DNA from 4 places in the Gorillibacterium sp. CAU 1737 genome. Region 3 is predicted to be linked to each of the others. Evidence: riboswitches for the same ligand, from Rfam matches in the RefSeq annotation. Region 3 holds a riboswitch; each other region holds the start of a gene.
The links. A riboswitch is a leader RNA that binds a small molecule or an ion and turns the genes downstream of it on or off. The one in region 3 is predicted to bind cyclic di-AMP.

Region 1: another riboswitch for cyclic di-AMP. It lies ahead of AAFN83_RS04200 (CAP domain-containing protein); the one in region 3 lies ahead of AAFN83_RS15960 (KamA family radical SAM protein).
Region 2: another riboswitch for cyclic di-AMP. It lies ahead of AAFN83_RS18055 (hypothetical protein); the one in region 3 lies ahead of AAFN83_RS15960 (KamA family radical SAM protein).
Region 4: another riboswitch for cyclic di-AMP. It lies ahead of AAFN83_RS11620 (C40 family peptidase); the one in region 3 lies ahead of AAFN83_RS15960 (KamA family radical SAM protein).

What each region holds. Positions count from the first base shown of each region.
Region 1 is NZ_JBDQQO010000001.1:902,508-908,399, reverse strand. It holds tRNA gene AAFN83_RS04215 (tRNA-Leu) at 31-114, opposite strand; partial or broken gene msrA (peptide-methionine (S)-S-oxide reductase MsrA) at 277-1,270, opposite strand; gene AAFN83_RS04205 (MDR family MFS transporter) at 1,463-2,815, shown strand; gene AAFN83_RS04200 (CAP domain-containing protein) at 2,936-3,649, opposite strand; cyclic di-AMP (ydaO/yuaA leader) riboswitch at 3,657-3,793, opposite strand; gene AAFN83_RS04195 (aminotransferase class V-fold PLP-dependent enzyme) at 3,877-5,376, opposite strand; gene AAFN83_RS04190 (DsrE/DsrF/DrsH-like family protein) at 5,445-5,892, opposite strand, start outside.
Region 2 is NZ_JBDQQO010000009.1:175,851-181,742, forward strand. It holds gene AAFN83_RS18045 (diacylglycerol/lipid kinase family protein) at 1-361, opposite strand, end outside; gene AAFN83_RS18050 (U32 family peptidase) at 618-3,137, shown strand; cyclic di-AMP (ydaO/yuaA leader) riboswitch at 3,349-3,498, shown strand; gene AAFN83_RS18055 (hypothetical protein) at 3,687-4,100, shown strand; gene AAFN83_RS18060 (glycosyltransferase family 39 protein) at 4,215-5,405, shown strand; gene AAFN83_RS18065 (SIMPL domain-containing protein) at 5,669-5,892, shown strand, end outside.
Region 3 is NZ_JBDQQO010000007.1:176,478-182,369, forward strand. It holds gene AAFN83_RS15950 (collagen binding domain-containing protein) at 1-53, shown strand, start outside; tRNA gene AAFN83_RS15955 (tRNA-Met) at 209-282, shown strand; cyclic di-AMP (ydaO/yuaA leader) riboswitch at 363-506, shown strand; gene AAFN83_RS15960 (KamA family radical SAM protein) at 718-1,890, shown strand; gene AAFN83_RS15965 (SDR family NAD(P)-dependent oxidoreductase) at 1,920-2,774, shown strand; gene AAFN83_RS15970 (AMP-binding protein) at 2,771-4,405, shown strand; gene AAFN83_RS15975 (histidinol-phosphatase) at 4,482-5,291, opposite strand; gene AAFN83_RS15980 (LysR family transcriptional regulator) at 5,307-5,892, opposite strand, start outside.
Region 4 is NZ_JBDQQO010000004.1:406,593-412,484, reverse strand. It holds gene AAFN83_RS11630 (M1 family metallopeptidase) at 1-31, shown strand, start outside; gene AAFN83_RS11625 (hypothetical protein) at 42-860, shown strand; cyclic di-AMP (ydaO/yuaA leader) riboswitch at 1,077-1,209, shown strand; gene AAFN83_RS11620 (C40 family peptidase) at 1,213-1,680, shown strand; gene AAFN83_RS11615 (ABC transporter ATP-binding protein) at 1,803-3,590, opposite strand; gene AAFN83_RS11610 (ABC transporter ATP-binding protein) at 3,587-5,389, opposite strand; gene AAFN83_RS11605 (ArsR/SmtB family transcription factor) at 5,489-5,892, opposite strand, start outside.

The DNA.
Region 1 (5,892 bases), on a different contig from region 3:
TGCCACGAAAAGTCTGTTTTCTGAAAGTAGTGCGGTCAAGAGGACTTGAACCTCCACGTCATTGCTGACACTAGAACCTGAATCTAGCGCGTCTGCCAATTCCGCCATGACCGCATATTTTGCGCGTTGCTGCGCTTATCGTTGTCCGCTTGGCTGTCGAACAACCGAGGAATAATATATCACGTTCCCCGGTTGTTTGACAAGCCCTTTTTTACTGGTATTTTATGGCGTTAACTACAGCGGCCAAAACCTCTTTCTAATCAGCCGGACAGAGCCTTACGAAAACAACGTCCGGTACTCGCTGTAGCCTTCTTCCTCCAGCTTGTCCTTCGGGATAAACCGAAGAGCGGCGGAGTTGATGCAATAGCGCAAGCCGCCCTTATCGGCGGGTCCATCCGGGAACACGTGGCCGAGGTGAGAGTCCGCTTCCGTGCTGCGCACTTCGGTGCGGACCATGAAGTGGCTGTGGTCAGCCTTCTCCTTGACAACTTCCTCCTCCACCGGTTTGGTGAAGCTGGGCCAGCCGCAGCCGGAGTCGTACTTATCGAGCGAGGTGAACAGCGGCTTTCCCGAGACGATATCCACGTACAAGCCTTCTTCGTGATGGTCGAAGAACTCGTTCTGGAAGGGGGCTTCCGTCGCGCTGTTTTGGGTCACCTCATATTGAAGGGGAGTTAGGCGCTTTTTCAAGTCTTCAGAGCTCTCTTTAATGGTTCTCCCCTCCCCATGCTTGCTCCAGGTACCGATCTCGACCGGATCCCTTGCGGTATTGCTTGTAGTGCTCCGGGTTCTTCTTATGGAAGTCCTGGTGATATTCCTCTGCCGGATAGAAAGGCATCGCCGGAACGATGGGGGTGACGATGGGGTGACTGAAGCGGCCGCTTTCATTCAGGCGCTTCTTCGAAACCTCTGCCAAATCACGCTGCTCGTCGCTGTACGTGAAGATGGCCGTCCGGTACGATTCGCCGCGATCGCAGAATTGACCTTCCGCATCGGTCGGGTCAATCTGCTGCCAGAATACCTCCACCAGCTCGGAATAGGGAAAAATCTCAGGATCAAACGTGATTTGAACCGCTTCCGTATGCCCCGTCGTTCCCGAGCATACTTCCTTATACGTGGGATTCTCCTTATGACCACCCGTGTAGCCGGAGACCACGGAAATGATGCCGGGACGCTCTTCAAACGGGCTAATCATGCACCAGAAACATCCTCCCGCGAAGGTTGCCTGTTCCAAACGGCTACCGGCTTCTGGTTCGTGATGATCGCTCATAGGGGATGTACCTCCTGTTCCTTTTAAAGACGTGTAGATGACTCGGGATTAGTATAGCATTTCACTGCCGCTTCGCTCAAATGAAACCCGCTTGAAGGAGACGTTGAAAGCTTTCCCTTGTTCTTCCCGAAGGAAACGCGCTATAATCGGAAAATGCTTTGATTTCATCATTCCCGGAAAGGACGGAATTTCATGCCAGCCACGCTCAATCGACCGCAAAACCGAATGCAGGTGCTTGTCAGCATCGTGCTCGCCATGCTGGTCGCTTCCATGGACACCACCATCATCAACACCACCATGCCCATCATTGTCAAGGATTTAGGCGGTTATTCGCTCTACGCCTGGGCATTCGCTTCCTATATGATCTTCTCAACGGTGCTTACCCCCATCGCCGGACGGATCTCAGACTTATACGGACGCAAAACCATCCTGGCTGCCGGCATCATCGTATTCCTCATCGGCTCTCTGCTCTGCGGACTGTCTCAAACCATGATGCAGCTCATTTTGTTCCGCGCGGTTCAGGGTATCGGAGCTGGGATCATGAACCCCTTTCCTGCGATTATCGCCGGAGACTTGTATCCCATCGAGGAACGGGGAAAAATCCAGGCGCTCTTCTCCGCCATGTGGGGCATCTCCGCGGTTATCGCCCCTCTATTCGGCGCCTTATTCACGGAGTATGCCTCGTGGCGCTGGATTTTCTACATCAACATCCCGATATGCCTGCTGTCCCTCTTCTTCCTGAGGGCTTACAAGGAAGAATACGAGCCAAAGCCAGCCTCGGTGGACTACGGAGGAGCCGTGCTCTTCACCTTAGGCGTAAGCCTGACGCTGGCCGCCACCGCTTTTGAGAAGCAGGCCTGGTGGCTCGTATTGGCCGGTGTTGCCCTGCTCGCTGTCTTCATTGCTTATGAACGGCGGCAAAGCTCGCCCATCGTCCCGCTTGCCCTTTTCCGCAGCCGACCGATCCGGCGGATGAACATCAACGCCTTCCTGTCGAATGCAGCATTGTTTGGCACCGCGAGCTATGCTCCGACCTTCCTGCAGGAGCAAGGGTACTCCACTTTTGTGAGCGGTGTAGCCTTGCTTGCGCAATCGGCTGGTTGGATGCTCATGTCCGTACCCGCTGGTAAGCTCATCCTCCGCTACGGGTACTCCCGCCTCTTGATCATCGGCAACGTCCTCCTCGTTCTGTCCGGTGTCCAGCTGTTTTACCTGTCAGCCGGAAGCAGCTACTTGTACAGCCTAACCGCCCTGTTCATTCAAGGGATGGCGTTCGGGATTCTCGTCACCGTCACCATCATTGGCTCCCAACAGTTTGTTGACGGGGATCAAAAAGGGATTTCCACCTCCCTCATGATGTTCTCACGGAACATCGGAACGGCGGTTGGTGTTACGGTTATGGGCAGCCTGCTCACCGGTGCGGCCCAGTTCATGACCGGCGTCCACTCCCTGTACACCTACGGGTTCCTGGTCAGCCTGCTTTCTCTCGCGACGGCCTTCCTCTCGCTGGAGGCAGCCAAGCGGCCCCTTCCGAATGCGCTGTAAGGCTGTTCCGTCCTCACCTGTATGATTTCATCCAACTGCATACAGAAACGAAAAGAAGCCTCCGCTCCAAGAATCATTCTTGGTAGGAGGCTTCTTCCGTTTCGAACGAAATTCTATAGATCAGTCCGTAAACTCTTGTACCCAAGCGCCATTGTAATAGCCGACGCCGATTTTTTTGTAGTTCGCATTGAGAATGTTCGCCTTATGTCCTGCGCTGTTCATCCAGGCGGTCATGACCTCCTGCGGCGTCCGTTGGCCCTTGGCGATGTTTTCACCGGCATAGGAATGCGGAATGCCATAACGGGTCATCATATCAAATGGAGAACCGTAGGTCGGCGACGTATGGCTGAAGTAGTTGTTCACGATCATGTCTTTCGCCTTGTCGACGGCCATCTTGGACAGGGCCGAATCGAAGGTGAGCGGGCTCAGTCCCGCTGCCGCACGCTCCTGATTGACGATGGAGGCTACCTGTTTGGCATAAGCCGTAGCGGTATCATCGGTTGCCGACGTCCCTGTGGATGGTGCGGACGGGGTCGAAGTCACCGGAGTCGAAGGGGTCTTCGACGGGGTGCTGGTGGTCGTCTTGGTCGGGATGGTGATCACCATGCCCTCCCAGATGATATTGGGGTTCTTGATCCAGCTATTGGCTTGAATCAGGGAGTTCAGCGTTACGCCTTGATTCACGGAAATTCTCCAAAGGGTATCATTCGCTTTCACGCGGTAAGCGGAAGCGGCATCAGCCGTACCAGAGGCGAGCAAAGGCGCGGCAAGAAGGCTGCCGGCGAGAGCGGTGGTCATCAGACGACGGGTAAAAATAGTTTTGCGAGTATTCAAAGAAAGACACTCTCCTTTTGGCGGCCTGCGAGGTTAGCTGACGGGTTCGGGAAAAAGAGAAAATCCCGGCTGCGCATCGGCGCAGCTTCACCCCAAGAATGGGGTCCCCCGCGCTCTGGTCAAGAGCTTCGGCCTGATTTGGGTGTGGCATGACCGTTTCTATTCTATCACAGCTAGAGTGCCGGTTGATCCGGTAAATAATAGAAACGAAGCGAAACTGGCCCTCGCTACAGAGAGAACCAGTTTCGCTTCGTTGTTCGATTCCATTGTCCTTTGTGCACATAATCGTTCTGAACGGGGTCGTAGCGATAGTCTGTTTTCCACAGCGGAGCATAGTGAACGATCTCGCGCATGGCGCGCAAGAGTGCGTGTACCTCTTCGTCCGATACGATCGGGTGAAGAGACAGCCGAACCCAGCCCGGCTTTTCCAACAGGTGTCCGCTCTCTACCTTCCGGCGGATTCGTTCGGATTCTTCCGGGGAGAGGCCAAACAAAAAATGCCCATACGTCCCTGCGCAGGAACAGCCTCCGCGGGATTGGATACCATACCGATCATTAAGCAGGCGAACGACCAATGGATAATGCAGATCCCGGCAGAGAAAGGAGACGATAGGAAGCCTTTCCTGAAGCGCGCTGTCCAGAATGTGGATCCCCGGCAAGGTGTCGAGTCCGTTCAGCAGCAGTTCGGTTAGCTGTCCCTCCCGCTCACACAGCTCACTTATGCCCATTTCTTCCTTGAGCGAGATGGCGAACGCGGCCTTGGCAGCCTGCAAGAAGCCGGGTGTTCCCCCATCCTCTCGCTCTTCCTTCTCCTCCAAATACGTTACCCCGCCCCAACGGTCCGTCCACAGCACCGTCCCTCCTCCGGGGAGATCCGGGATCTCTCCGTTTACCAGTCGGGCATGAACGGCAAGCACCCCGCTGGCACCGGGGCCTCCTAGGAATTTATGAGGGGAGAAATAGACGGCATCCAAGCCTTCCTCGGGATCGTCGGGGTGCATATCGAGCTCGGCATAGGGAGCGAAGGCCGTCCAATCGGCAAAAACCATCCCCCCGTGGCGGTGCATGACTTTTGCCAAAGCCCCTAGCTTCGGCATAACCCCTGTCACGTTCGAGCAAGCCGTGAACGCTCCCAGCTTCAATGGGCGATCAGCAAAGCGAACCAGCTCCGCCTCGAGGTTCTCTGAGCTGGCCAGGCCGTTCTCATCCGGTTCCAGCACGATGACATCCGCCAGGCATTCCTTCCACGAGATTTGATTTGAGTGATGCTCCATATGCGTAACAAAAACGACCGGCCGCTGTTCAGGTGCAACGTCAACGGCTCCGCGAAATCCGGAAGGGAGCTTGATACCGAGTAATCGTTGAAGCTTTGCGACCGCAGCGGTCATGCCGTTGCCGCAAAAGAGCAGCAGGTCGTCCTCCCCCGCATGAATATGCTGCTTGATGCGCGCTTTCGCTTCCCGGTAGGCTGTCGTCATCAAAGCTCCCGTATAGGTCGCCTCACTGTGGGTATTGGCCGCATATGGCATGAATTCCGTCTGCAGCTTCCGCTCAATGGGGCCGTACAAGCGCCCGCTGGCCGCCCAATCGGCATAGAGAATTCGCCGAACCCCGTATGGGGTTTGGAACCGTGCGTGATTTCCAAGTGTCTGTTCCCGGTACGGCGCGAAATAGTGCTCCAGCTCACGACGGCTCTTATCCGTACGGCTAAGGCAACACCCCAACACATCCCATCCCTCCATTCGCCCATGTCAAAACAGGATATGCGCGAGGGAGAGCGGCGGTCCTTGACCGATTAGATAAAGAGCTGCATATCCGCTTCAAGTGCCTCTTTCAGATAGGTCTTGGCTTCCACGATCTCCAGCTCCGGGATGAATTCCTCCTGCTGAAATCCCATGACCTCGACAGAAAGCTTGCAGGCATAGAACTTGACGTTCTTCTTTCGGGCTCCCTTTAGAAAAGCAGACAACGGAGGCGCATCGTCGTCCTCCATCATGGTGAGGAGCATCTTCTTACCGAAGCCGGCATAGTTCATCCGGGATAACGGAAGGTCGTCCGGTCCTTTCGGTGTCATGTGCCCGAGCAGCTTTTCATAGATCGTCTTGTCCTCATCCGTCAGTTTTTCGGGATCTCGCACGAGAAACAACCCCCAAAAGGCAAAGAACATCGTGACTTCCACATCCAGCTCGCGAGCACTGTTCGCCAAGATGAGCGCCGCCATCGCCTTGTCATACTCCCCGCTA
Region 2 (5,892 bases), on a different contig from region 3:
CGGGGATGCCGTGGCTGCGGGCAAAGTCGTTCCCGGAGCCGGCCGGGATATAACTGAACGAGCAGCCCACAAGAGCTCCGGTCCACCGCAGCTCTTTTTCCAGCGACGCCCCCCCTGCCCCCGCCGCAGAAATCAAGCCGGTGACGACTTCGTTCACCGTCCCGTCTCCACCCACAGCAGCAATAGTCCGAAACACTCCGCTCCTCGCCATTTCGCGAGCAAGCTGCTCCGCATCGCCTGCCCCTTCGGTGAAGCGGGCTTCATGCGGAATGCCCCGCTTTCGCAGCTCCTTCTCCACCTGCCGCCAAACCTTGGTCCCCCGTCCATTGCCGGATACGGGATTGATGACGAACCCAATCATGCGCCTTCATCCTTTCGCCCGATTCGAATCGAGCCGGTTCCCTCTACAAGCCTCTTCGCCGATTGTCGATCAAATGTGGTGTTAATTATCTCACATTTCTGGCCGGGCAGTATATCCGTTTTTGGCGGATAGGCCGAAAAAAATCGCTGCAGGATGTGATTCCCTTCACGCCGGCGATGGAAAAGCCCCTCTGTTTCCGGTACACTAGAGAGACAAGAGCACGGCCGGATCGAAGGCGGTGCTGACAGGAGGATTCATGGGAACGTTACGCAAGGAAGATATCGAGCTGTTGTCTCCCGCGGGAGACTGGGACTGCTTGCGCGCAGCGGTAGCGAACGGAGCGAATGCGGTCTATTTTGGCGTGGAAAAGTTTAATGCGCGAGCAAGGGCGAACAACTTTCGGACCGAGGAGCTGCCGGAGGTTATGGCGTTCCTGCACCGTTATGGCGTGAAGGGCTTCCTCACCGTCAATATTTTGATCTTCGAAAATGAACTGGAGCAAGCGCGCCAGCTGATCGAGGCTTGCACCGAGGCGGGCGTCGATGCCGTCATCGTGCAGGATCTCGGGATGGTGCGGCTCATTCGGGACCTCTCCCCGGATTTCCCGATCCATGGCTCGACGCAGATGACGATGACCTCGCCGGAAGCGGTCGAGTTCACCAAGGCTTACAACATCGAGCGGGTCGTACTGGGACGGGAGAACAACCTGAAGCAGATTCGCACCATCGGAGAGCATGCCAAGCAGCCGATGGAGATTTTCGTGCACGGGGCAATCTGCGTCTCCTATTCCGGCCAGTGCCTCACCTCGGAGATGTGGGGCGGGCGTTCGGCCAACCGGGGAGAGTGCGCGCAGGCTTGCCGCCTGCCGTATGACCTGATGGTTGACGGCGTCCATCAGCCGATGGGCGATATCGCCTACCTGCTCTCGCCGAAGGACCTGGCGGCGATTGAGCTGGTGCCGGAGCTGATCGAGGCGGGCGTAACGTCCTTCAAGATCGAAGGACGGATGAAGAGCCCGGAATACGTCGCGAATGTGACGGCGAAGTATCGTGCGGCCATCGACCGGTATTTTGCCGGGGAGGACCCGTCTCCGTCGAAGGAGGAGCTGCGCGAGCTGCAGCAGAGCTTCTCGCGCGGCTTTACCCCCGGCTTCCTGAAGGGGACGAACAACAAGACGCTCGTCGAGGGCACGTTCCCGAAGAGCCGGGGTGTGTACCTCGGCCGCGTCAAGGAAGTGCTGAAGGACGGCGTGCTCTGCGAGCTCGAAGCGCCGCTGAAGCGCGGCGACGGCATCGTCTTCGACGCGGGCGACCCGACGCAGAAGGAAGAGGGCGGCCGCGTCTATGACCTGCGCAAGCGCGGGGTCAAGGTCGAGGGCGAGGTGCCCGGAGGGCTCGCCGAAATCATCCCGGGCCGCCACGATGTGGCGCTCACTCGCGTGAATGTGGGCGACCGCGTCTGGAAGACGAACGACCCGCATCTCGACAAGCGGCTGCGCCAAACGTTCGAGACGGACAAGCCGTACCGGACCTTCCCGGTCAAGGTGAAGGTGCTGGGCGTGCTCGGTCAGCCGCTCAAGACGTGGTGGACCGATCTCGCAACCCGCAATACCGTGCAGGTGGACTCGGAGGCGCTCTTGGAACAGGCGCTGAAGCGCCCGATGGACGAGGCGCTGTTCCGCGAGCAGTTCGGCCGCCTGGGCGGCACGCTGTTTGAGCTCACGGAGCTCGAGCTCGTCCTCACGGACGACCTGATCGTGCCCATGAAGGAGCTCAATCGCCTTCGCCGCGAGGCGGCGGAGCAGCTCACGGTGCTGCGCGAGGCGCCGCCTCGCTACACGCTTCGCAGCCGCGAAGAACAGGAAGCACGGCTTGCCGCCGACCGGCCGCCCGTTCGGCCGAATGAGCTGACGGCTGCCCCAGAGCTGACCGTGCTCTGCCGCACGCTGCCGCAGGTGCATGCAGCCCTCGAAGCCGGAGCGACGTTCCTCTACGCCGACTTCGAGTTCATCAAGCAGTTCCCGGCCGCGGTGGAAGCGGTGCGGGCGGCGGGCGCGCGAATCGCGCTCGTGACGCCGCGCATTCACATGCCCGGCGAGACGGGCTTCTTCCAGCACATCCTGCGGCTTCAGCCGGACGCCGTGCTGGTGCGGAATACGGGCGCGCTCTATTACTTCATGCGCGAGCGGCAGCTTCACCCGGAAGACCGCCACCCCGAGCTGATCGGCGACTTCTCGCTGAATGTCGCCAATCACCGGACGGCGGCGCTCTTCCTGGAGGCAGGGCTTGACCTCTTCACCCCATCCTATGACCTGAACATTCAGCAGATGATCGATCTTTTGGAGAAGACCGACACGTCGCGCGCGGAGCTCGTGCTGCACCAGCATCTGCCGATGTATCACACCGAGCACTGCGTGTACTGCACGTTCATGAGCGAGGGAACGAACTACACCAACTGCGGCCGTCCCTGCGAGAGCCAACGCGCCTCGCTGCGCGACCGGATCGGCATGTCCCATCCGGTGCGGGTGGACGAAGGCTGCCGCAACACGGTATACAATGCCATCGAGCAATCTGGCGCGGAGTACCTGCCGCAGTTCCTCGACCTGGGGCTGCGCCGCTTCCGGGTGGAGTTCCTCGAAGAGACACCGGAGAAGGTACACGAGGTACTGGCTCTATACCGGGATGCGCTGGAAGGGAAAATCAGCGGAACCAAGGTATGGAAGGCGCTGAAGGCGACCAATCAGCTCGGCGTCACGCGGGGACAGTTGGTGAAATAGCGAGAAAACGCGCCCTAGCGCGAGCGCGGACACGAGCGGCGGAGAAGTAAGCGTTTTTCGCCGCTTGGATCGGTCGCTGTCGCCAACGGCTGCAAACGGCGAGCCTTTACAGAGGAAGCGGCGGCGCTGTATGATACGAGTCGTGATTACGACATACGCTGAATTCCCGTAAGAGCGGGTGCAAACCAGACCGGGTCTCTGACCCCATCGGTCCGCGCACACGCTTCAGGGGAGCGGGGGAACCGAACAGTGCGCTATGCGCGCTACAGGGGTGAATCCTTTGGCCTTTTTCGCCAAAGGTAGGGCGACTCTCACGCCCGAATCCGACAGCTAACCTCGCAAGCGTCTCGAGAGGGGCTTATTTGTTCTGCGCTGCGAATCCCATCCTCGCGAAGAGGGTGTCTTGGGAAGAAGCCGTGGGGATGGAGTCTCTTTCCCCGGCTTCTTTTTGTTATGCATACAAAAAGCTTGCCGGAACTGCACGTACACGCATTTCAGATCCGCAGGGCCCGCGCGAACGCGGACCGGATCACCGGGAGGAAGCTTTTTATGGAAACCATCCAGGACGGCCAGAAGAGAGTGCTTGTCTCTGCTCCAAGTCCCGCAGGAGAACAGTTCATCCGCATGCTTCGATTCAAAAAAATACCCTTTGCCGTCCTCATCAACCACCCGGATCAACGGGAGCGCTTGGCTAAGCTGGGCGTTCAGGACTTCATCCAGGTGGATACCAAGGACAGCGGGTTTCCCGATGGGGTGGGCGAGCCGGCCCGCATGGTCTTCCTGTTTGAGGACAGCCTCAACCTCACCTGCCGGTACCTCAAGCTGTGCAGCTCCTGGACGGAAGGGCCGATTACCGTCATCTCGCAGAGCGGTGTACCGCGTCCCATCTACCGCCATCTAGGTGCGAAGAATGTGATCTACTCGCGCAGCGGGGAAGTGTCTTACCTGTTGCAGAGCGTCTAGTCTCCCGATTCTCTATCCTCCTATCCGCTTCATCCAAGTGCTGGTCGATCCGGCTTCGGTCTGTTATTCTGGAGGAAGTGCCCTTGCATTTTCCAGGAAAGGACTAGAGCCTTCATGAAAAAGCTGTACGGGATCCTGCTTGTCCTGCTGGTTGCAGCCGCGCTTGTCTTACGCGTCGGCTATGTGGCAACCTCCGAGAGCACCAAGCTGTCCCACGATGAAAAGAACTACTCCGATCAGGCGGTACGCCTGGTCACGACCGGCGTCTATGCCTATAACGCCGAAGAACCCAATGCCCGGGTAACGCCCGGCTATCCGCTCTTCGTAGCTTCGTTCGTGAAGCTCTATGGAGCCGACCGTCTGCCTGCCGCACAAGATGCGGTGCGATACCTCCAGTGCGTTCTCGGTGCCGCCTCCGTGCTGCTTTTGTTCGCCATCGGACGTGAGCTGTGGAGCCCGCGGGCGGGTCTCATTGCGGCTGCAATCGCCGCCTTTTACCCGACCTACATCTGGTCGCCGCAGCTGTTGACCACGGAGACGCTGTTCCTTGCCGCCTTCCTCGGCATGCTGCTCGCGCAGGCGAAGATCCTCACCCGAAACCGGCTGCGCGATCATATCGCGGCAGGATTCCTCGTTGCGCTGACCGTCCTCATCCGTCCTCAGGTGCTGCCGCTTGCTGTGGTGCCTTACCTGTTCCTGTGGGTGAGGGACCGGCGTTTGTACATGCGCGAGATTCTCGTCGCGGTCGGAGCGTTCGTTCTCCTCATGCTCCCGTGGTGGATTCGCAACCTCGTCACGCTGAATGAGTTTGTGCTCACCGCCAAGGGGGGCATGGGCAACCCGTTCCTCGCCGGAACGGATCCGTATTTCAAGGGAACCATCGATTGGAACGAAGCCCAGAAGGGTGATCAATTCCAGGAGGGAATAAAGCGGCTTAAGGAAGGCTTGAAGGAGGACCCCTGGCTGTGGATTCGCTGGTTCACCGTCGGTAAATTTATGGTCATCTTTAAGACCCCTCGACTCACCCTGCCCGGCGTGCTGGCCGATGTCTTCACCGCGATTCACCTCGCCTTCGCGTGGGTCGGTTGGCTCGCACTGCTCAGCTTCCGCAACCGCCCGCTGCGTTTCCTTGCTGTCGGCCTGCTCCTTCTCGTCGGCATTCAACTGCTCTTCATCCCGGTGGCACGCTATGCGTACCCGATGTATGCCTTCCTGATGCTCGGCGCAGGCTATGCCGTGTCGCTCGTATGGAACCGGCTGCGCCGTCCCGAAGAAGCCCTCGGTTATCCCGGTGAGTACCGATAAAAGGGTACATAAACACGAGAAATGAACCATAAGCACAGGCTCGCTTCCTAGGTGATTTCATGCTGGGTCGAGTGGGAATCCCTCTATAAAATGCAGCCGTCTCTCCTAGGACAGGATCGTCCGAGAGGCGGTTTTTTCATTTTTCAGGAGGCGAGGGTTACAGGTTGGATAAAAAATCCTCGAACCCCTGCAACCTTTTGCCAAAATGTCCGTCTAGGAGGACAGACAAAGCGATAAGCTTGATCTCAAGGAGGATGACACACATGAAGGCTTGGATGAAAACCACCGGTGCGATTGTGCTGGCAAGTGGATTGATTTTTGGGGGAATGGGATTGTCGGGCGCGTGGAAGGGACCGCAGAAGGCTCTCGCCGAGGAGGCGCAAAAGAACGTGATCCAAGTATCCGGTAAAGGAGAGCTGTCCGTGAAGCCGGACATCGTCTACCTGAACATTGGCGTAGAGACCTCGGCCTCCACGGCAGCTGAAGC
Region 3 (5,892 bases):
TTGGGCTCATCCTATTGGGTGCAGGACTTCGCCTCCGTTTGAAAAAGAACTAATCTGACTGTTTATGGACGCCTGCTGAAAGGTTCACCTTCGGCAGGCGTTTTCCTATTCACCACCCTTGTTTCGGGTGCCCGGCCTCTCTTTGCGGAGAATCAAAGAAGATTGTTGTTGCATCCTGTTGCTGATCGTGATATGATGTAAAAGTTGACGCGGGGTGGAGCAGCCCGGTAGCTCGTCGGGCTCATAACCCGAAGGCCGCAGGTTCAAATCCTGCCCCCGCAATTAGAATGATACCCCTTCCGTTTCGGCGGAAGGGGTGTTTTGTTGCCCAGGGTTGCCAGATGCGGAGATCAAGGGTACAATAATTGGTAGCGCTTAATTTCCGGACCATTCGTCCGGAGAGCGGGGGAACCAAGTCTTTGGGGCGAATCGCCGCATTTGTTGCGGCATAGGGAACCATCCTTCCCGAGCCCGTCAGCTAACCTCGTCGGCAGAAGATGGGTCCGTCTTTTTCCTCATGAGCAGAACGCGACAAGACCCTTTCCGGGTCTTTTTTTGCATCCATCGACCCTTCTGTCTGAACGTCTGCTGGCTGTTTCTTGTTCCTGACAGCCCATTCCAGCAAGGAGAGGAGGTCCGACCCGGCGGATGGCACTTTTTCCGCCCTGCGGGTGCAGCAAGCGCATATCTGCCCATAAGGATAAGGAGGAACGATCCATGATGACACCGGCAAGCTTCGCCACTATGGCCAGACTGGATACGTATCTGAATGAAGAGGAGCGAAAGAAGATTCGCTCCGTTGCCGAGCGATATGCTTTGCGCGTGAATGACTATTACTTAAACTTGATCGACTGGAACGACCCGCACGATCCCATTCGCAGGCTGGTCATTCCGGGGGAAGGTGAGTTGGCTGAATACGGCCGCTTGGACGCCTCGGATGAAGAAGCCAATTACGTTGTTCCCGGCTGCCAGCACAAGTATGGCGCAACCGCCTTGCTCGTCGTATCGGAGGTGTGCGCCTCCTATTGCCGATATTGCTTCCGCAAGCGACTCTTCCAACAGGAAGTCCAAGAGGCAACCGCGAATCCGGAACCGGGAATTGCCTACATAGCCCAGCATCCCGAGATCAGCAACGTCTTGCTTACCGGAGGAGACAGCCTCATGCTCTCGACCGGGAAGCTCACGGCCATCCTCAGCAAGCTTCGAGAGATTCCGCATGTCCAAATCATCCGACTTGGGACGAAGATGCCTGCCTTCCAGCCGATGCGAATCTATGAGGATGAAGCCTTACTGGAGGCCGTTCGGCAATACTCCACACCGGAGAAGAGAATCTACATCATGGCGCACATGGACCATCCAAGGGAGCTGACACCCGAGGCCTGCCGCGCTTTCCGCGCCTTGCAGGATGCGGGAGCCATCGTCATGAACCAGACGCCGATCCTGAAGGGCATTAATGATGATGCGGGTGTCCTCGGGGAGCTTCTGGACCGCCTGTCTTGGATGGGGGTCGCGCCTTATTACTTTTTTGTTAACCGCCCGGTAGCCGGGAACATCAGGTTCGTCCTTCCGCTGGAGAGGGTCTACCGGCTTGTAGAGGAAGCGAAGGCACGGACCTCCGGCCTTGGAAAACGGGTTCGTCTCGTGATGAGCCACTCCTCCGGCAAAATCGAGATTCTGGGCATTGAGAAAGGAAAAGCCTATTTGAAATATCACCAGTCCCGGGAGGGACGCTACGGCAAGCTGATGCTGCTGGACTGCCCGCCTCACGCGGCTTGGTTTGACGATCTTCCGGGACACGAACGCTATTGGAGCGCTCCCGGAAGCAAGCAGCGGTTCGTCATGACCGTCCCGGCCTCTCCCAAAGCTTCCAGCACAAGCTGTCACCCCTAATTGCCACCCTGGTTTGGAAAGGAGTCGCCATGGCCTTTCGACGTCTGTTGGAGCATGCACTCTACCCTCACACTTCGCTGAATTTCGATAAGCTTGCTCTTGCGCTGAAAGGCAAGACCATTCTGCTGACCGGGGCTACCTCCGGCATAGGCGAGCAGTTGGCAAGGCAGCTTGCGGAGGTTCCCGTCCGACTTCTGCTCACGGGCCGCCGAGAGGAGAAGCTTTATGCCCTCCAGCAGGAGCTGGCGGCGAAGCCCGCATCGGTCGAGGTGCTGGCCGCCGATCTCCGGCAAGAAAATGACCGCAAGAGGTTGATCGAGCTCATGCAGCGCGAGCCGCGGGGCATCGATCTTCTCCTGAGCAACGCCGGGCACTCCATCCGCCGGCCGATCCTGGAGTCACTCGGAAGGCTCCATGATTTCGAAAGAACGATGGCGATTCACTATACGGCACCCGTGGCTCTCATTCTGGCTGCTTTGCCTTATCTGCAGGCGAACGGCGGCCACATCGTCAATGTCTCCACGATCAATGTGCTTCTGCCGCCTTTTCCCCATTGGGCGGCGTACCAGGCCTCCAAAGCCGCCATGGATACGTGGCTGCGATCCGCAGCACCTGAGTTTAAGGCGGCGGGGGTTCGGACGTCTACCATCTATTTGCCGCTCGTTCGAACCCCGATGATCGAGCCAACGGCGGCTTATCGGAATGCTCCGACGATGGCTGCCGACCAGGCGGCCCGGCGCATCCTGCGCATGCTGTATACGCACAGGAAGCGAGTTCATCCGTGGTGGTTCCGCATTGTTTGCCCGATGGCTTGGCTCTTCCATCCCGCATGGGCAAGGTCGGCGGTGCGAAAGCAGAAGAGGTTCGGGGAGGAGCGGTCATGATCCCGAACCCGCGTACAAGGTCGGTTCGCCGCTACCCGCTCGCCCGCCTTCTCGGGACTTCATCCATGGCCGCGCTGGTTCGCTCGATTCATCGCCACGGCATCAACCTGCTGGCCCTTGTCGAGTATGCCGCCCGGTTGTATCCAGACCGTCCGGCGGTTGCCGATGAGCGGGAAGCATTAACCTATCGCGAGCTTGCGGCTTCCTCCGAACAACTGGCGAAACGGCTTCGCGATTCGAATGGGTTGACCCGCGGACAGCGGGTGGGGACGCTGTGTCGCAACAGCGCCGCGTTCATTCGGCTCATCATCGCCGTCTCCCGCACCGGAGCCGACCTCGTTCTGCTGAACCCGGAGCTATCCAACGAGCAGGTGGCCAGTCGCCTGCAGGAGCAGAGGCTGGATTGGCTCGTCCATGACGAGGATGCCGCTGAACGGCTGGAAGCGCGAGAGCGGCGGACCCGCCCGGAACAAGCTTATTCGTCAGGGGAGACCCTTGGTGTTCCTTTACCCCAAGGGTTGAAGCGGCTTCCGCTTTCCCTCTTGGCTGGCGAAGCTCTGGACGAAAGAGCCCCAGGCTCGCCTTTGGCACGCTCTGCATCCGGCGGGCTTGTTCTCTTGACGAGCGGCACGACCGGCAAGGCCAAGGAAGCGGAGCATAAGCCGTCTCTCTTTGCTTACTTGGGGCCTTTCTTCGCCTTGACGAATCGGCTGAAGCTCACCCAGGCGAACGCCGCCTACCTGGCAACTCCTCTATCTCACGGGTATGGGCTCGCGGTGCTGTTTGTCTTCCTTGCCCTCGGCCGGAAGACCGTGGTGCGCCCCCGCTTCGAGGCAGCAGAAGCCTGCCGAGCGGTACGCGAGCATCAGGTGGAGGTCATGACGGCGGTGCCGCTCATGGTTGAGAAGATGCTCGCCCAGGACCCCGAGGCGATGACAAGCCTTCGGTGCATCGCCGCCGGCGGCGCCGTGCTGAGCCCGCGTCTAGTCGAGGAGGTGACACGTACGCTCGGGCCTGTGCTGCACAACCTGTACGGCACGTCGGAAGCCGGCCTCACGTTGATCGCCGCCCCTGGGGACTTGTGCCAATCGGCCGTGACGATTGGCCGGCGCATCCCCGGGGTGCGCGTTCGTATCGAGGACGCCAGCGGACGAGAGGCTCCGCCGGACACCCTTGGCGTTCTCTCGGTGCGGAGCCGGAGCGCGATGGCCAGCCGCCGCCGAAAATGGACCGCCACCGGAGATATCGGGTATCGGGATCGGAACGGTCTTTACTACCTGGGAGGCCGCACGGATGATTTGGTCGTCTCTGCGGGAGAGAATGTCTACCCGCTGGAGGTCGAGCAGGTGCTGCGGCGGCATCCCCTCGTCGCGGATGCCGCCGTCATTGGCGTTCCCGACGAAGCCTTCGGTCAGCGGCTGAAGGGCTTCATCGTTCCGCTCCCAGGAGCTTCCCTTACCGCTGACGAGCTGCTCGCTTGGCTTCGGGCCGGTCGCCTGGCCCGTTACCAGATGCCGAGGGAGCTGGTGTTTCGCGAGGAGCTGCCCTACACGCCTCTGGGCAAGCCCGATAAGGCGAGCCTGAAGGCGGAAGGAGAGGCAGCTGCGGCCAAAGGCCGTCTCAACATTTGACGCCAAACGGAACCGCTCGCCAATAAAACAGCCCGCCAATTCGTCCCCGTGAGGACGGTTTGGCGGGCTGTTTGAGTTACAGCGGGACGTGCTGCATGATCTTTTGACGGAAGAAGACCCATTTGGTAAATCCGATCTCCCGCAGCTTCTGCTGCACCTGGTCGAATTCATCGCCCACCCGATCCGGGATGTGCGCATCGGACCCGAAGGTGATCGGGATTTGGTAATAGCAGGCGCGCTCGAGAATGTCGTCGGAGGGGTACCAGCCGCCGCTCAGCTTGGTCTTGCCGGAGGTGTTGACCTCGATGGCCACTCCGGTCTCCGCGATGGCGGCGAGGGTGCGGTCAACGGCCTTGGTCACGATGCCGGAGAAGGGCGGGTAGTTGCCTTTCATGGCATCGATGTGTCCGAGGATCTGGAACATGCCGCTCTCGGCAGACTTTCGGATGAGCTGGTAGTAGTCATCCTTGACCTGGACCTTATCGAAATCCGACAAATCTCTCCAGCGCGACTTGTTGAAGATGCTCACCCGATTCGTCGTCTGGTGGACCGAACCGATGATGTAATCGAACGGATAAGGAGCGAAGGCTTCCCGGTAGACATCGGCGTGCCACGGATAGTAATCGGATTCGATGCCGAGCAGCACCTCGATCCGGTCCTTGTACTCTTCTCTCAGCTTCAAAACTTCCGAGATATAAGCGGTGAACTGGCTCTTCGCCATCACGATATGAGGCTCGGGATGATCCTCCTCCCGGCCAAAATAAGGGGAGTGGTCCGAGATGCCGATGACGGAAAACCCTTTTTCGATGGCGGCTTCGATATAGTCGCGAATGGTGCCGTCTGCGTGTCCGCAGCGTTCGTGGTGGGTGTGCAAATCGAATTTCAAACGGGTTAACCCTCCTTATTCACTGCCGAGAAACTTCGTCTGGGGCATTCCCTTCAAGTCATTCAGGAATTGCAGCATCGCTGAGCTCAGGTAACGGCCCGTCTTGTACATGACGACGACCGGCTGACTCGTCTCGATCTCGTCGAGGTTGACGAGGCGGAGCGTGCCGAGCCGCAGCTCGTTCGCCACGCAGTTCTTGGGGATGATGGCGGCGCCGAGGTTCAATTCGACCACGCGCTTCACTTCTTCACTGCTCGACAGCTCCATCACCACCTGCGGGTTGATCTCCAGCTCTCGGAACAGCTTGTCGGTGAAGCGGCGGACGGCCGTTCCCGGCGTCATCAGGATGAGCGGCAGATGATGCAGATCGTTTGCGGTCGCATGGCCGACGGCGGCGAGCGGGTGATTCGGGGAAACGATCAGCTCAAAGGTGTCGTAATAGAGTACGGAGCTCTCGACGGTGGAGTTCTTGTCAAACAGGTAAGAGATGCCGATGTCCACGCTGCCGTTCTCCACCGAGCTCAGGATTTGCGAGGACGTCATCGAGTGAATGGACGGCTTGATGAGCGGATACTGGTTTTGAAAATACGACAGCACGCGC
Region 4 (5,892 bases), on a different contig from region 3:
CGAGGCCCTCATGATCGGGGTCGCGTGGTGAGGTGACGGTCATGTTCCGCTTACTCAAAGACGGCTGGGCGAGCGCCTGGAGGCAGCCCTTCGCCCTCTTCCTCCTGTTTCTGTACCGATTCGCCTGGGCTTTCGTACTCTTCAAGCTGGTTAAGGCTCATGTCGTCCCGATTCTTGCCCGTTATCCCGGAGCCCACGGACCCGAAGGCGGCTCCCAGCTCTTCCTCATGGAGGCACAGTTCCGGCTCGCCAAATCCGACCTCGCGGGAGAGGTCCTGTGGGGACTCCTGCTGCTGCTCGGCCTTCGTATGCTGATAACCCCCTTCCTGAATGCCGGAGTCTTCTACTCGCTCGTGCACACTCATCTGAACACCGGCTATCGCTTCATGAAGGGCGTGAGGATGCTCAGTCTCTCGTTCTTCGTTTATTACCTGCTCCAGATGACCCTCACCCTGGTTCCGCTCTTCTGGCTCTTCCCTGCCATCCATTCCGTAAACGACCTGTATCGCGTGGCCGCACAGCCCAACACGCTCCTCCTCTATGCTGCCGCCTATGCCGCCTACGGATACCTGCTGCACCTCTTGTTTCTCCACCTGCAGTTTGGTCGAGCGAGCGAGCAGCCCTTTCTCTCGACCCTGATCCGGGCGGTCACCTCAAGCCTGTCCATCCTCGGATTGGCCGCGCTGCTTCTCCTGCTGACCGGCCTTCTCTCCGCGGGGGTCGTGACCGCCGCGCTCTGGGATGCCGGGCTGTGGACATTCCTGCTCTACCAGGCCTTCAGCTTCGTTCGCACCTTCCTTTCCCTCTGGGGAATCACCGCTCAGCATGAGCTGTTCATGAGGAAGAGCGAGCACGTCTGACCGCAAATGCTCAATAGGCCGGACCCGACAAAAGCGAAGCTTTCGTCCTTTTTGGACAAAGCTTCGCTTTTTTGACGGTTCTGGGCGGGTGCCCCTATTTTTCGAGTGTCCACACATTTTTTTATAGAAAATTAATATAGTAGGGAGGAAACAGACGATTTAAGGCGAATACAGTTTTTCGAACGATTGAATCCGCTCGCTATCCAGCACGGGTTGGATCCGAACAAGCCGAATTTCCGCAAGGAAAACGGGGGAACCGTCTTGGGTGAATTGATCTTGCAAGAGAAGGATCATAGGGAACCTTCAACCGAACCCTTAGCTAACCTCGTAGGCACTGGAAGGGGATTTTGTCTTGAAGAAGGCTGTTTTGGCATTGCTTGGTTTCGTGCTCACGCTCGGAATCATGTCCGGTCACGCGTTCGCCGATGACTCCAGCAAGCTGGAGACCAAGGTGGGTAAGCTGATCGGCATCGATTACAGCTACGGCGGCACGACCACCAAGGGCTTCGACTGTTCCGGCTTTACCCAGTACGTCTTCGATGCCTTTGACATCTCTCTCGATCGCAGTTCGAGAGATCAGGCGAAGCAAGGAAAGGCCGTGGACAAGGACGATCTTCGCGCAGGCGATCTGGTGTTCTTCGACACCGGCGGCAACGGCATCTCGCATGTCGGGATTTACCTTGGAGCAGGAGTTTTCGTTCATGCGTCGACCAACAACGGCGTGATCAAGAACAAGTTGAGCGAATCCTACTATGCCAAGCGGTATGTCACCGCTCGCCGAATCCTGACGAACGAGCAGTACAACGATATCGCCAAGTAAGCCCGTACGATCCAGTCCAGCTTCGAAAAGCCCCCGAACCACTCGGATTCCCCGTGGTTCGGGGGCTTTTCGCTTGCTATATTAGGAATTTCGTCCCGCAGAAGCCATCCCCTGCCGACGGATCAGGAAGCCGCTCCCGCGAGCTCCCCTTTCTCCGCTTGCGCAAATTGCAATTCGTACAGGTGGGCATAGAGACCGCCTCGTGCCAAAAGCTCCGCATGTGTGCCTGTCTCGACAATCTTTCCCCGATCCAGCACGACAATGCGCGTCGCTCCCCGAACGGTTGATAAGCGGTGAGCGATCACCAGGGTGCTTCGTCCTTGCATGAGCGTGTCGAGCGCCTCCTGAACCCTTCCCTCCGACTCGTTATCCAGCGCGCTTGTCGCCTCGTCGAGAATGAGCAGCGGCGCCTGGCGCAGGAAGGCACGTGCAATCGCAAGCCGTTGCCGCTGACCCCCGGAGAGGTTCGCCCCGCTCTCAGTGAGCACGGTGTCATAGCCGTCCGGCAGGCGCTCGATGAATTCATGAGCTCCGGCAAGCTTGGCTGCCTGCTCGATGGCGTCGCGACTCGCTCCCTCTGAGCCAAAGGCGATGTTGTCCTGGATGGTCCCCGAGAAGAGGTACGGCGATTGCGGAACATACGTGAGGTGAGAGCGGGCTTCTTCCCGATGGGTCAAGAGCGGCACGCCCGCTACTTCCACATCGCCTTGATCCGGTTCATAGAGGCCGCATGCGAGGCGGGCGAGCGTCGTCTTGCCCGAGCCGCTCGGCCCCACGACAGCGACGGTCTCCCCCGGTTGAACCGCGAGGCTGAGTCCGCTGAAGAGCGGCTCGCTCGATTGGCCGGGGTGCTGAAGGTGAACGTCCTTCAGCGCGAGCACCGGAGCGTCGGCTGCCTCCGTAGGAGCCGCCGGGCGGGAAGACTCCGTTCCGGGCTCCGAGGGCAGGTCCAGTACGGCGAAGACGCGATCGGCCGCGCCGAGCGACTCCTGGACCGCTCCCCAGGTCCGGGACATGTTGACGAACGGCCACTGCACCCGGCCCATGAGAAGGATGAACGCCACCATGCCGCCGGCAGTGGCTTCTCCTTGAATGGTGTAGTAGGCCATGAGACCGCCGCAGCCGATCAGGACCACTCCGTTGATGAAGGAGGAGACCTGCCACAGCAATCCGTTCAGGATCGCCCGGCGCTGCAGCATCGCATTGAGCTGCTTGCGCTCCTCGGCGTAGCGAGCGACCAGCACCTCCTCCATCCCAAAGACGCGAACCACTTGAACCCCTTGCAGGATCTCTTGAAGGATGGCGCGGACGCTGGCTTCCTTGGCCAGGATGCTCTCCGACAAGCCGCGCAGGCGGCGGTCGAAGAAGCGGCCGCTCAAGAACACAAGGGGACCGGCGCCGAGCGCCACGAAAGCGAGCACCACATTCAGGCGGACCAGGTACCCGAAGGCGACCAGGCAGAGCACCAGGTTATAGCCGAGATCGAAGATGGCGCTCTCCACCAGCTTCATGGACAGCTCCGTGTCCTTGCTGTTTCGGCTGACGAGGTCGCCGGAATGCATCTCCTCGGCGGTACGGAACGGAAGCCGTCCCGTCTTCGCGAACAGATCCTCGGCGACTCCTCGCGTCATCCGCCGAATGGACAGCCGCTTCAGGTAATACTGCGCCATGAAGCTGAGCAGGACGACGAGGGCAGCGGCGGAGCAGATACCGGTCAATCGCATGAGCGTAGCCAGGTTTGATTGGTTGATGGTGTCGATGAACTGCTCCTGAATGGCTGCGATCCCGATGTCGAGCAGCAGGTTGGCCGAGAGCAGGAGTATGGCTCCCAGAAGCAGGATGCGATCACGCCCGGAAGCGTAACGAACCAGCCGTCCGGCGACCTTCAAAAAGGAAGGTTTTCCGTTCATGAGGCATACTCCTCCTTCGTCAGTTCAAATTCAGTGGCCGTTCGCCCGCGTTCGTACATCGCGCGATAACGACCGTTCAGCGAAAGCAGCTCTTCATGGGTGCCCGACTCCCACACCCGGCCTTGCTCCATGTAGTAGATGCAATCGGCATCGCGGATGGTGGAGAGCCGATGAGCGATCGTCACCGTCGTACGTCCCTTCATCAATCGGGAGAGCGCCGCCTGCACGCTCTCCTCGCTCTCGCTGTCGAGGGCGGAGGTAGGTTCATCCAGCAGGAGCAGCTTGGGATCGCGGATGAAGGCGCGGGCAATCGAGAGCCGCTGGCGCTCGCCGCCGGATAGTGTAAGCCCGCGTTCCCCGATGCGGGTTTCGTACTGCTCCGGGGCACGCATGATGAAGTCGTGAATGGCGGCTTGCTTGGCCGCTTCCACTACTTCCTCGCGAGTGGCGCCAGGCCGTCCCCAGGCGATGTTCTCATAGAGCGTTCCGGAGAAGAGGTAAGGCTCCTGCGGCACATAGGCGAGCCCCTCCCTCCATTCCCGAACCGGGATGGACGCCACCTCCTCGGTGCCAAGCCGGATGGTGCCGGCCTCCGGCTCATACATCCGAATAAGCAGCTTCATGAGGGTGCTCTTGCCGCCGCCGCTCGGCCCGGCGAACGCGGTCATCTTTCCTTGCGGGATGACGAGGGACATCTGATCCAGCACAAGCCGATCTGGAGCATACCGGTACGAGACCTCCTCGATGACCAGATCCCCGTTCCGATCCTGTCGGCCCGATTGCGGGGGCTCCGCCCCGCCGGCATCTTCGTCCTCCAGGTCCATCACCTCGAACATCCGGTTCGTTTGCGCGAGGGCCCCTTGCAGCTCCGTCCACAGGCTGGAGAGCTTGCTCATCGGATTGGACAGCTGTTCAAAGGAAATGAGGAAGGCCGCCACTGCCCCCACGTCCAACCTGCCCTGAACCACCAGGTACCCACCAAATCCAAGCACGTAGAGCAATCCGCCCAGGATAACCAGAATCGGAAGATGATAACCGACTGCCTCCAGCCGAAGGATGGGAATATGCACCTTCATGAAGGCGTCATACTTCTCGCGAAAGGTCTCTCTCATTCGGGCAAAAAGCCCGAAGCTCTTCACTAGCTCTGCTCCCTGCACCGTATCCTGCACGAACGATTGCTGCTCGGCGGACGCCTTGGCCTGCTGCTCATACAACCCGCGCAGCCGGCGAGAGAATGGCAGCATCACAAGCGGAGTGATAACGGCGATCACAACCGCCCCGAGCGTGAGGCTCCAGTCCATCGAGACCAGGTAAACGAGGACGAACATAATCTGCATCGCATTGACGAGAAGGTCCACGGCCTTCACGTTCAGCCCCTTCTGCGCTTCCGCAGCGGAGTCATTGATGCGGCTGATCAAATCCGCCGAGTGATGGCCTTCGAGGTCCTTCGTGCGAAGGCGAAGTACCTTGCGAAGGACGGATTCCTGCAGCCGGGCCGTAGAGGAGTATTCGAGCTTAGCGGCCAAATACGTTCGAAAAAAATTCCCGCCTACTTCAAGCACAATGGAAACCAGCCCTAGAATGAGCGCTCCCTTCAGCGCATCCACATCGCCAGCTGTAGCCGAGTTGAGAATGCGGCGAAAGGCCTCCGCCATCACGACCGAAGAGAGTGAAACCATCACCGCGAACAAGCACAACACCAGGTATGCTCCCCAGTACCTTTTGCCGAGACCCAGCAGCCTCTTTAACGTGACCGTGACCGGCGGCTTGGCAGCCGCTTCGGCTTCTTTGACAGCCATCCCTCTTCCCCCCAACCCGTATCCGTCCCCTTCTCCCGGGTGACGATCCCCCTAGGGCGTGTTAGGAACACGCTCCTATCCGACTAAACCTTTCTCTATCTATTCCTTCAAAAGCATCTGGCCCGCTAATTGCAGCAGCTCCTTCATTTTCTCCTGATCGACGTGGTAATAGAGTCGGTGGTCATCCCGCTTCAGCTGCAGGAGATCGAGGAAAAAGAAGAAGTTGGCGTGATAGTTCACCGCTGCCGGCGTGATGCCGAGCGCTTCCGCCAGCTCCGTTCCGTAATGCGGACGCTTCAGCAGCAGTTGAAGCATCGCCAGCCTTCGCTTGTCGGACATCGCCTTGAAAAACCGTTCCAGCTTCTCCAGCGACGCTTCAGGCCCAAATACCTTCTCGTTGAAGATGCCGAATAGATACAGGGCGAATCCGTCAAAGCTCATGTTGTGGTTGCCCATCTGCAGACAGAAGCTGACGTGCAGTACGATACGGGATTCCAGCGCGA